4 regions of the Aeromicrobium fastidiosum genome follow, and region 2 is predicted to be linked to each of the others. Evidence: predicted binding sites of a transcription regulator. Region 2 holds the regulator's gene; each other region holds the start of a gene.

Region 1 (2,200 bases), 1.2 Mb from region 2:
TGCACCGCGACCTCAAGCCGTCCAACATCGTCGTGACGCCCCAGGGCCGCGCGGTGCTGGTCGACTTCGGCATCGCCTGGTCGGCCGGGAGCGAGCCGCTGACGGCGACCGGTTCGATCATCGGCACCGCCGAGTACTTCAGCCCCGAGCAGGCGGCGGGACGACCGGCGACCGCCCGCTCCGACCTGTACTCCCTCGGCATCGTGGCCTACCACTGCCTCACTGGGGTCTCGCCCTTCCGCCGTGACACCGCCGTCGCCACCGCGATGGCGCAGCTGACGACGGACCTGCCCCCGCTGGACGACTCGGTGCCGGCGGCGCTGCGCACCCTCATCACGTCACTGACGCAGAAGGAGCCCGACGACCGTCCGTCGAGCGCCGCGATCGTGGCGTCGCTCGCGAACGCCGAGACGTCCCCGGCCACGCAGATCGTCCCTCCGGTGACGTCCGCGATTCCGCCTGCCGCGCAGGCGACGACCGTCCAGCCGGCCGCTGCCGCTCCCCCTCCACCGCCCACGGCGGCTCCCACGGCCCCAGTGGCTCCGCCCGTCCTCCCGCCCCCGTCGGGAGCTGACGAGCGCGAGCGGAGGTCGTCGCACTGGATCGTGCTGGCCGTCATCGCGGTGCTGCTGGTGCTCGCTGCCGTGTTGGGGGCACAGGCACTCGGCGGGGACGACGACCCGGCCGATCCCGGCAGCACGACAGCGACCAGCGACTCGCCGACCGACGATCCGACACCGTCGGAGACGCCCGAGCCCACCCAGTCGAGCGAGGAGCCCGACGACGTCACGGTCGACCGCAACTCCCTCATCGGGCTGACCTACGACGACGCGGCCGACCAGCTCAAGCAGCTCGGGCTGTCCGTCCGGCGCGAGGAAGAGACCTCGCCCGCTCCCGCCGGCACCGTCACCGGAGTGTCGCCATCGGGCTCCGTGGAGCCCGGCAGCACTGTCATCCTGACCGTCGCGAAGGAGGCTCCCGAGACCACCGCCCCGCCGTCCGAGACGACCCCGACGGAGCCCGCCGACGACGCCGGTCCCGCTGCCGGTGGGCCGGGCGACAAGAAGGACGACAAAGGACCCAAGAAGCCGTAGTCGAACGACGGCGTCCCGTCGCGGGTGATCCCCTCCGCCTGCAACGACGGTGATTTCGGGACTTTAGGCCCTGTTTCGCGCCGCTACTCTTGCGTAGAGTCGAACATACGTTCTATTGATCCACTCTGGGGTACGTCGCATGTTGATCGAGCAGTTGTCCAGCCTGACCGATGAGGTCGCTGCGCTCGAGCCATGGACGTTGACTTCGGCCGAGGTGCGTGAGGTGATCGCGGCGGTGCAGACGACTCGCACCGCGTTGGACGCTGTCATGTCGCGCCTGGCCGGGTGTGCCGATGACATGGGGCTGCCGAAGGACGACGGTGCGACGTCGACGACAGCGTGGCTGGCGAGCTCGGCGAACATCACCAAGGGTGCTGCGTCCAAGCTGGTCGGGATGGCGAAGGTCACCGGCGAGCGTACTGAGGCCACCCGTGCCGCGTGGGCGTCCGGTCAGCTCAGCACTGAGCAGGCCTCGATCATCATGAAAGCCATCACCGCGTTGCCGGACTGGTGCGGCGACGTCGAGCGTGGTGACGCCGAAGCCCACCTCATCGCGTTGGCCGGCGAGCATGACCTCGATGGGTTGCAGCGGCTGGCGAACCGGGTGCTCGAGGTCATCGACCCCGACGGATTCGACGAACACCTCGGCGAACAGCTCCGCGCGCAGGAAGAACGGGCCCGTGCCCGCACCAGGTTCCAGATGGGCCGGCGTGGTGACGGCACCACCCACGGGTCCTTCGTCGTGCCCGACACCGACGCCGACACCCTCAGAGCAGCGATCGAGGGGATCATCGCCCCACGCCGCAACCAGTTGGCTGCCGAATCGTTCGGCATGGGTGCCGACGACTGGGCCGGCCTGCCCCGCGATCAGAAGATGGGCCACGCCTTCACCGAGCTCATCAACCACCTACCCACAGAAGCCCTGCCCCTGGCCGGGGGCTTGGCGGCGACCGTCGCGGTGATGGTCGACGTCGACGACCTCCGCACAGGTCAAGGCACCGCCACCACCACGTCCGGCACCAGGATGTCCGCGACCAAAGCACAGAGGTTGGCGTGCAACGCCAATTTGGTCGCGATGTACCTCGACAGTTCCAAACGCGTCATCG
Region 2 (2,200 bases):
CGGCGCGCAGCTCGGACGCGACCGATGTCGTCAACGACAGCACCGCCGCCTTGGTCGCCGCGTAGACGCTGAGGTTGGGGACGGGCGCGTGGGCGCTGAGCGATGCGACGACGCCGATCTCGCCGCCCCGTACGCCGATCGCCGCCTGGTCGCGGAACACGTCCGCCGCGGCGCGCATTCCCCACATGACGCCCAGCACGTTGACGTCGACGCTCAGCCGCACCTGACCGTCGGTCAGGTCGACCAGATCGCTGTCGAAGGCGACGCCCGCGTTGCAGACCCAGGCCCCGAGGGGCGCGATGTCCCTCGCCACGGCCGCGACCTGCCGATTGGCGTCGGGGTCTCGCACGTCGAGCGCCATCCCTGAGTGGGCACCGATCTCGGCGGCCGTCGCGGCGGCACCGACGGCGTCAAGATCGCTGACGACGACCTCGTAGCCGAGGCGCACCAGCTCAACGGCCGTCGCCCGTCCGATGCCGCGGGCGGCTCCCGTCACGACGGCGGAACGGGGACGTGTGGGTGTCGTGCGGGACGGGGGCATCGCGCCAAGGTAGGCGACACGCCGGCGACACGCCATCGAACATATGTTTGAACTGACCCCCCTGCGCGGGCTAGGGTCGGGCCATGACCGATGAGCGCACCGCAGACGTCACCGAGCTGCCCGACGGCCCCGCCGACTCCTCCGGGCTCACCGCCCGCCAGCGCAAGGTGCTGGAGTTCCTGCGCGACGAGATCGAGAAGCGCGGCTACCCGCCCAGCATGCGTGAGATCGGTGCCGCGGTCGGTCTGACCAGCACCTCGTCGGTCGCCCACCAACTGCGTGCCCTCGAGGCGCTCGGCTACGTCAAGCGCGATCCCAACCGTCCCCGGGCGCTCGAGATCTTCCTGCCCGACGTCATGGCGGCTCGCCGGTCCATGAGCGCCACGCCCGACGACGGGCACATCGACGAGACCGGCATCAACGATGCGGCCCCGACGGCGGTCAACATCCCGATGGTCGGACGCATCGCCGCCGGCGGACCGATCCTGGCCGAGCAGCGCGTCGAGGAGATCTTCCCGATGCCCAAGTCGCTGGTCGGCGACGGCACGCTGTTCATGCTCGAGGTCTCCGGCGACTCGATGATCGACGCGGCGATCTGCAGCGGCGACTACGTCGTCATCCGGCAGCAGCCCGACGCCGAGAACGGCGAGATCGTCGCGGCGATGCTCGACGGCGAGGCCACGGTCAAGACCTTCCAGCGCAAGAACGGCCAGGTCTGGCTGCTGCCGCACAACGACGACTACTCCCCCATCGACGGCACCCACGCCACGATCCTGGGCAAGGTCACCGCCGTCATCCGCCGGGTCTGAGGCAGGAGGCCGCTCAGGCCGGGTGGGCGTGACGCGCCTCCCAGGCGCTGCGCACCATGTCGTCGATCGAGTGGCGCATCGTCCAGCCGAGGTCTCGCGACGCCAGTTCGCCGGAGGCGACGATGCGCGCCGGATCACCGGGACGGCGCTCGCCGATCTCGGGCTCGAAGTCGATGCCCGTCGCCCGCGCCACGGCATCCATGATCTGACGCACCGAGACGCCGTCGCCGCTGCCCAGGTTGTAGACCGGCTCGACCGGCTCCCCTGCGAGCAGCCGGCGCGCCGCGACGACGTGTGCGTCAGCGAGATCCGCGACGTGGATGTAGTCGCGCTCGCAGGTGCCGTCGGCGGTCGGGTAGTCGGCTCCGTTGATGCGGGGCGTGCGTCCCTCGAGCAGCGCCTCGATGACCAGCGGAAAGAGGTTGTGCGGGCTGGTGTCGTACAGGTGCGGCACCGCCGACCCGACGACGTTGAAGTAGCGCAGCGAGGTGTGGTGCAGCCCTGAGGCGCGTGCAGCATCGCGCAGCAGCCACTCACCGATCAGCTTGGTCTCGCCGTAGGGCGACTCCGGCGCGGTCGGCGTCGTCTCGGTCACGAGGTCGACATCGGGCGTGCCGTACACCGCAGCGCTCGACGAGAACACGATGTTGTCGACGCCCGACTCCTGCATGGCCTGCAGCACCGCGACCGTGCCCTGCACGTTCTGCTCGTAGGTGTGCAGAGGACGCTGCACCGACACCCCGGCGTACTTGTAGCCCGCGAGGTGGACGACGGCCTGCACCTCGTGCTCGACCATCGCCTTGGCGACGACGTCTGCGTCGAGGATCGTCGCGTCGACGAACGTCACGCC
Region 3 (2,200 bases), 290 kb from region 2:
CCAGCATCCCTACACCAAGCGCCTCGTGTCGCATGCGCCCTCGTTGGCCTCGCAGAGGTTGTCATCGGTTAGCGCTCGGGCCGAGGTGCGCGAGCAGGCGGTCCAGACGGCTGCCGAGATCGCGGCCGAGGTGGCCGTGAGCGAGACGGCCCTGGGGGAGGGGCGCGACGACATCCTGGTCGCCGAGAACCTCACCAAGGTGTTCACGCTCCGGGGTGCCAAGCCGTGGGACAAGATCGATTTCGCAGCCGTCGAGGACGTCTCGTTCCGCCTGCGTCGCGGCACCACCACGGCCATCGTGGGGGAGTCGGGCTCCGGCAAGTCCACGGTGGCTCGCATGGTGCTGGACCTGTTGCCCCCCACGTCCGGCAACGTGATCTTCGACGGCAAGAACGTGCGCGAGCTCAAGGGGCGGGCCGAGCACCTGAGGCTTCGTCGTCAGATGCAGCCGGTCTTCCAGAACCCGTACGCCTCGCTGGATCCGTTGTACTCCATCTACCAGTCGATCGAGGAGCCGCTGCGCACGCATGGCATCGGCACCAAGAAGGAGCGCGAGGCCAAGGTCCGCGACCTGCTCGACAAGGTCTCGCTGCCGACGACCGTCATGTCGCGCTATCCGGGTGAGCTCTCGGGCGGTCAGCGTCAGCGCGTGGCGATCGCCCGGGCCCTGGCCCTCGACCCTGAGGTCGTGATCTGCGACGAGGCCGTTTCGGCGCTCGACGTCCTGGTGCAGGCGCAGATCCTCGAGCTGCTCAACGACCTGCAGGCCGAGCTCGGGCTCAGCTATCTGTTCATCACCCACGACCTCGCGGTCGTGCGGCAGATCGCCGACGACGTCCTGGTCATGCAGAACGGCAAGGTCGTCGAGGCCGCGCCGGTCTCGCAGGTGTTCGACAACCCGGCCGAGGAGTACACGCGTCGTCTGCTCGACGCGATCCCCGGAGGCTCGATCCGCCTCGGCGCCTGACCGCTCCGGATTCCGCGAGGCATCCCGCGAGTGGTGCAGTCTGGTCTTCTTGAGACGGCGTGTCTGACCAGATTGCGCCACTCGCGCACCGGAATGCGCCACTCGCGGGCCCGGTGACGAGGGGCTGTCCGCCCCCTGGGACGAGGCCGCCACGAGATTGACTCGTTCGAACAGATGTTCGATCATGGACGGGTGAACGTCGCCGCCCCCACCCTCAGCGAGCTGCGGGCGAGGGTCGACCAGATGCAGGGTCGGCCCGCCGCCCAGCCGGTCGCCACGCACCCTGCCTTCGCAGGCCTGCTGCAGCTGCAGGCGGGGTCGACCTACTCGGTCGACTCAATGAGCCTGGCGGTCGCGCTCATGGCCGGTCCGTCGGCCGACGGGGCGTGGTGCGGGGTCGTGGGCACTGCCGAGCTGGGGCTCGAGGCCGCTGCCGCCGCGGGCGTCGAGCTGCGTCGCACGATCCTGGTGCCCGATCCGGGCGAGGCGTGGCTCGAGGTCACCGCGGCGCTGATCGACGTCCTGGGGGTCGTGGTCTTGCGAGCCCCGGCCCACGTGGCAGCCAAGGACGTCAGCCGCATCGCCGCCCGGCTGCGGCAGCGCGGAGGCATCCTGATCGCCCACGGCGACTGGCCCCGCAGCGAGGCCCGGCTCTCGATGTGCGACGTCGAGTGGGTCGGCGTTGGCAGGGGCCACGGCCACCTGCAGGCACGACGCGCCACGGTCGAGGTGCGTCGTGGGGGAGCCGCCCCGGCCCGCCGCCGGCAGCTGTGGATGCCCGACGCCGACCAGGCCATCCGGCAGGTCGAGGACGTCGCCGCGTCCACATCGTCCGACGCCCCGACGCACCTGCGGAGCGTGTCGTAGTGAGCCGCACGATGGTGCTGTGGGCACCCGACTGGCCGATCGTCGCGGTCGGCGGCCCGGCCTCCGTCCCGGCCGCGGTGCTCGACAAGGGGTCGGTGCTGGCCTGCTCGCAGGCGGCCCGCGCCGAGGGCGTCCGCCGGGGCATGCGGCGGCGTGACGCCCAGTCGCGGTGCCCCGAGCTGGTGCTGCACGAGCACCACCCCGACGTCGACGCCCGGGCCTTCGAGGCGGTGCTCACCGCGATCGAGCAGCTCAGCCCCGGGGTCGCCCCGCTGCGTCCGGGCCTGTGCGCGCTCGAGGTGCCGGCCAGGTTCTACGGCGGCGAGGCCGAGGCGGCAGCGGTCATCGCCGAGCGGCTCGTCGAGC
Region 4 (2,200 bases), 920 kb from region 2:
ACCTGTGCGGAGGTCGTCGACGTCGACCATCACCGCGACGGTCGCCGCGAGACCCCCGGCCAGAGGTAGCGCGTCGGTGGGTAGGTGGTTGATGAGCTCGGTGAAGGCGTGGCCCATCTTCTGATCGCGGGGCAGGCCGGCCCAGTCGTCGGCTCCCATGCCGAACGATTCGGCAGCCAACTGGTTGCGGCGTGGGGCGATGATTCCTTCGATCGCTGCTCTGAGGGTGTCGGCGTCGGTGTCGGGCACGACGAAGGACCCGTGGGTGGTGCCGTCACCACGCCGGCCCATCTGGAACCTGGTGCGGGCACGGGCCCGTTCTTCCTGCGCGCGGAGTTGTTCGCCGAGGTGTTCGTCGAATCCGTCGGGGTCGATGACTTCGAGCACCCGGTTCGCCAGACGCTGCAACCCATCGAGGTCATGCTCGGCGGCCAACGCGATGAGGTGGGCTTCGGCGTCACCACGCTCGACGTCGCCGCACCAGTCCGGCAACGCGGCGATGGCTTTCATGATGATCGAGGCCTGCTCAGTGCTGAGCTGACCGGACGCCCACGCGGCACGGGTCGACTCAGTACGCTCGCCGGTGACCTTCGCCATCCCGACCAGCTTGGACGCAGCACCCTTCGTGATGTTCGCCGAATTCGCCAACCACGCTGTGGTCGACGACGCACCGTCGTCCTTCGGCAACCCCATGTCATCGGCACACCCGGCCAGGCGTGACATGACAGCGTCCAACGCGGTGCGAGTCGTCTGCACCGCAGCGATCACCTCACGCACCTCCGCGCCGGTCAACGTCCACGGTTCGAGCGCAGCGACCTCATCGGTCAGGCTGGACAGCTGCTCGATCAACATGCGCGGACCCCGGATAGACGACTAGAACGTATGTTCGACTCTACCCAAGAGTAGCGGCGCATCCAAGGGACGAAGGTCCCGAATTGCCTGCAAGGGCGGCGGAAAGTGCTTCTCGCCGTCGGCAGGTGTGATCAGCGCACCTCGAAGCCGGAGTCGCCTCGAGGCTCCTCGTCGACCACCTCGACGTCGTCGACAGCGGCTCGGGGAGGACCCGAGCGGCACCACGACACCATGCGGTTGACCGCCTCGTCCGCGCCCTCGAACACTGCCTCGACGGATCCGTCCGGACGGTTCGCGACCCAGCCGGCGACGCCGATGCGAGCCGCCTCCTGCTGGCAGGATGCGCGGAAGAAGACGCCCTGCACGGTCCCGCGGACGAAGACGTGACGACGAGTCATGGGACCACCGTATTAGGCTCGCCCGGTGGATCGACTCGAGCTCGTCGCCGACTGCGGCAGCTGCTTCGGGCTGTGCTGCGTCGCCCTCGCGTTCGAGCGGTCGGCCGACTTCCCGGTCGACAAGGACGCCGGTGAGCCCTGCGTCAACCTCGACGACGGCTTCGGCTGCTCGATCCACGCGACGCTGCGCGACGTCGGCTACCGCGGGTGCACCGTGTACGACTGCTTCGGTGCCGGTCAACAGGTCTCGCAGGTGACCTTCGGCGGCATGAGCTGGCGCGAGGCCCCCGAAACCTCGGCGGCGATGTTCGCTGCGCTGCCGATCATGCGGCAGCTGCACGAGATGCTCTGGTACCTCGCCGAGGCCGCCGCGCGGCCGGAGGCGGCGACGCTGCGCGACAAGATCGCACGCCTCCGCGAGAGCACCGTCGAGCTGACACAGGCCGATGCCGACGTCCTCGACGGGATCGACCTGCCGGCGCACCGCGATCGGGTGTCCCCGGTGCTGCAGCAAGCCAGTGCCCTGGTTCGAGAACCGCACGACGGCCCCGACCACCGTGGTGCGGCCATGCTCGGTGCGAAGCGGCGGGGTGCCCGGCTGCGCGGCGCGGACTTCCGTGGCGCGTTGCTGATCGCCGCCGATCTGCGCGACGCCGACCTCAGGTCGTCCGACCTGCTGGGTGCCGACCTGCGTGACGCCCGGCTCGATGGTGCTGACCTGACGGACTGCCTCTTCCTCACCCAGACGCAGGTGTCGTCGGCGCAGGGCGATGCGGCGACGCGCATACCGCCGGCACTGCGGCGTCCGGCGCACTGGGTCGCGTCGCCGTAGGGTCGAAGCATGGAGGACCTCGGCGCCGTCGACGCTCTGAAGGAGATCGCGTTCTGGCTCGAGCGGTCACGCTCGTCGTCCTACCGGGTCGAGGCCTTCCGCAACGCGGCCGCCGCGA

The links. The regulator LexA, encoded in region 2, represses DNA repair genes until DNA is damaged. The targets are predictions, from matches to a motif close to TCGAACANNTGTTCGA.
Region 1: a site for LexA is predicted at 1,194-1,209, ahead of JOF40_RS08030 (HNH endonuclease signature motif containing protein). Genes of this name have one in related genera too.
Region 3: a site for LexA is predicted at 1,134-1,149, ahead of imuA' (DnaE2-dependent mutagenesis accessory factor ImuA'). Genes of this name have one in related genera too.
Region 4: a site for LexA is predicted at 875-890, ahead of JOF40_RS18615 (HNH endonuclease signature motif containing protein). Genes of this name have one in related genera too.

The regions. Positions count from the first base shown of each region.
Region 1 covers NZ_JAGIOG010000001.1:1,621,439-1,623,638, reverse strand. The annotation lists gene JOF40_RS08035 (serine/threonine-protein kinase) at 1-1,094, shown strand, start outside; gene JOF40_RS08030 (HNH endonuclease signature motif containing protein) at 1,234-2,200, shown strand, end outside.
Region 2 covers NZ_JAGIOG010000001.1:2,814,917-2,817,116, reverse strand. The annotation lists gene JOF40_RS13950 (SDR family oxidoreductase) at 1-541, opposite strand, end outside; gene lexA (transcriptional repressor LexA) at 625-1,350, shown strand; gene galE (UDP-glucose 4-epimerase GalE) at 1,364-2,200, opposite strand, start outside.
Region 3 covers NZ_JAGIOG010000001.1:2,520,238-2,522,437, forward strand. The annotation lists gene JOF40_RS12485 (dipeptide ABC transporter ATP-binding protein) at 1-967, shown strand, start outside; gene imuA' (DnaE2-dependent mutagenesis accessory factor ImuA') at 1,160-1,834, shown strand; gene JOF40_RS12495 (DNA polymerase Y family protein) at 1,834-2,200, shown strand, end outside.
Region 4 covers NZ_JAGIOG010000001.1:3,731,374-3,733,573, reverse strand. The annotation lists gene JOF40_RS18615 (HNH endonuclease signature motif containing protein) at 1-852, opposite strand, end outside; gene JOF40_RS18610 (acylphosphatase) at 984-1,250, opposite strand; gene JOF40_RS18605 (pentapeptide repeat-containing protein) at 1,276-2,082, shown strand; gene JOF40_RS18600 (PHP domain-containing protein) at 2,092-2,200, shown strand, end outside.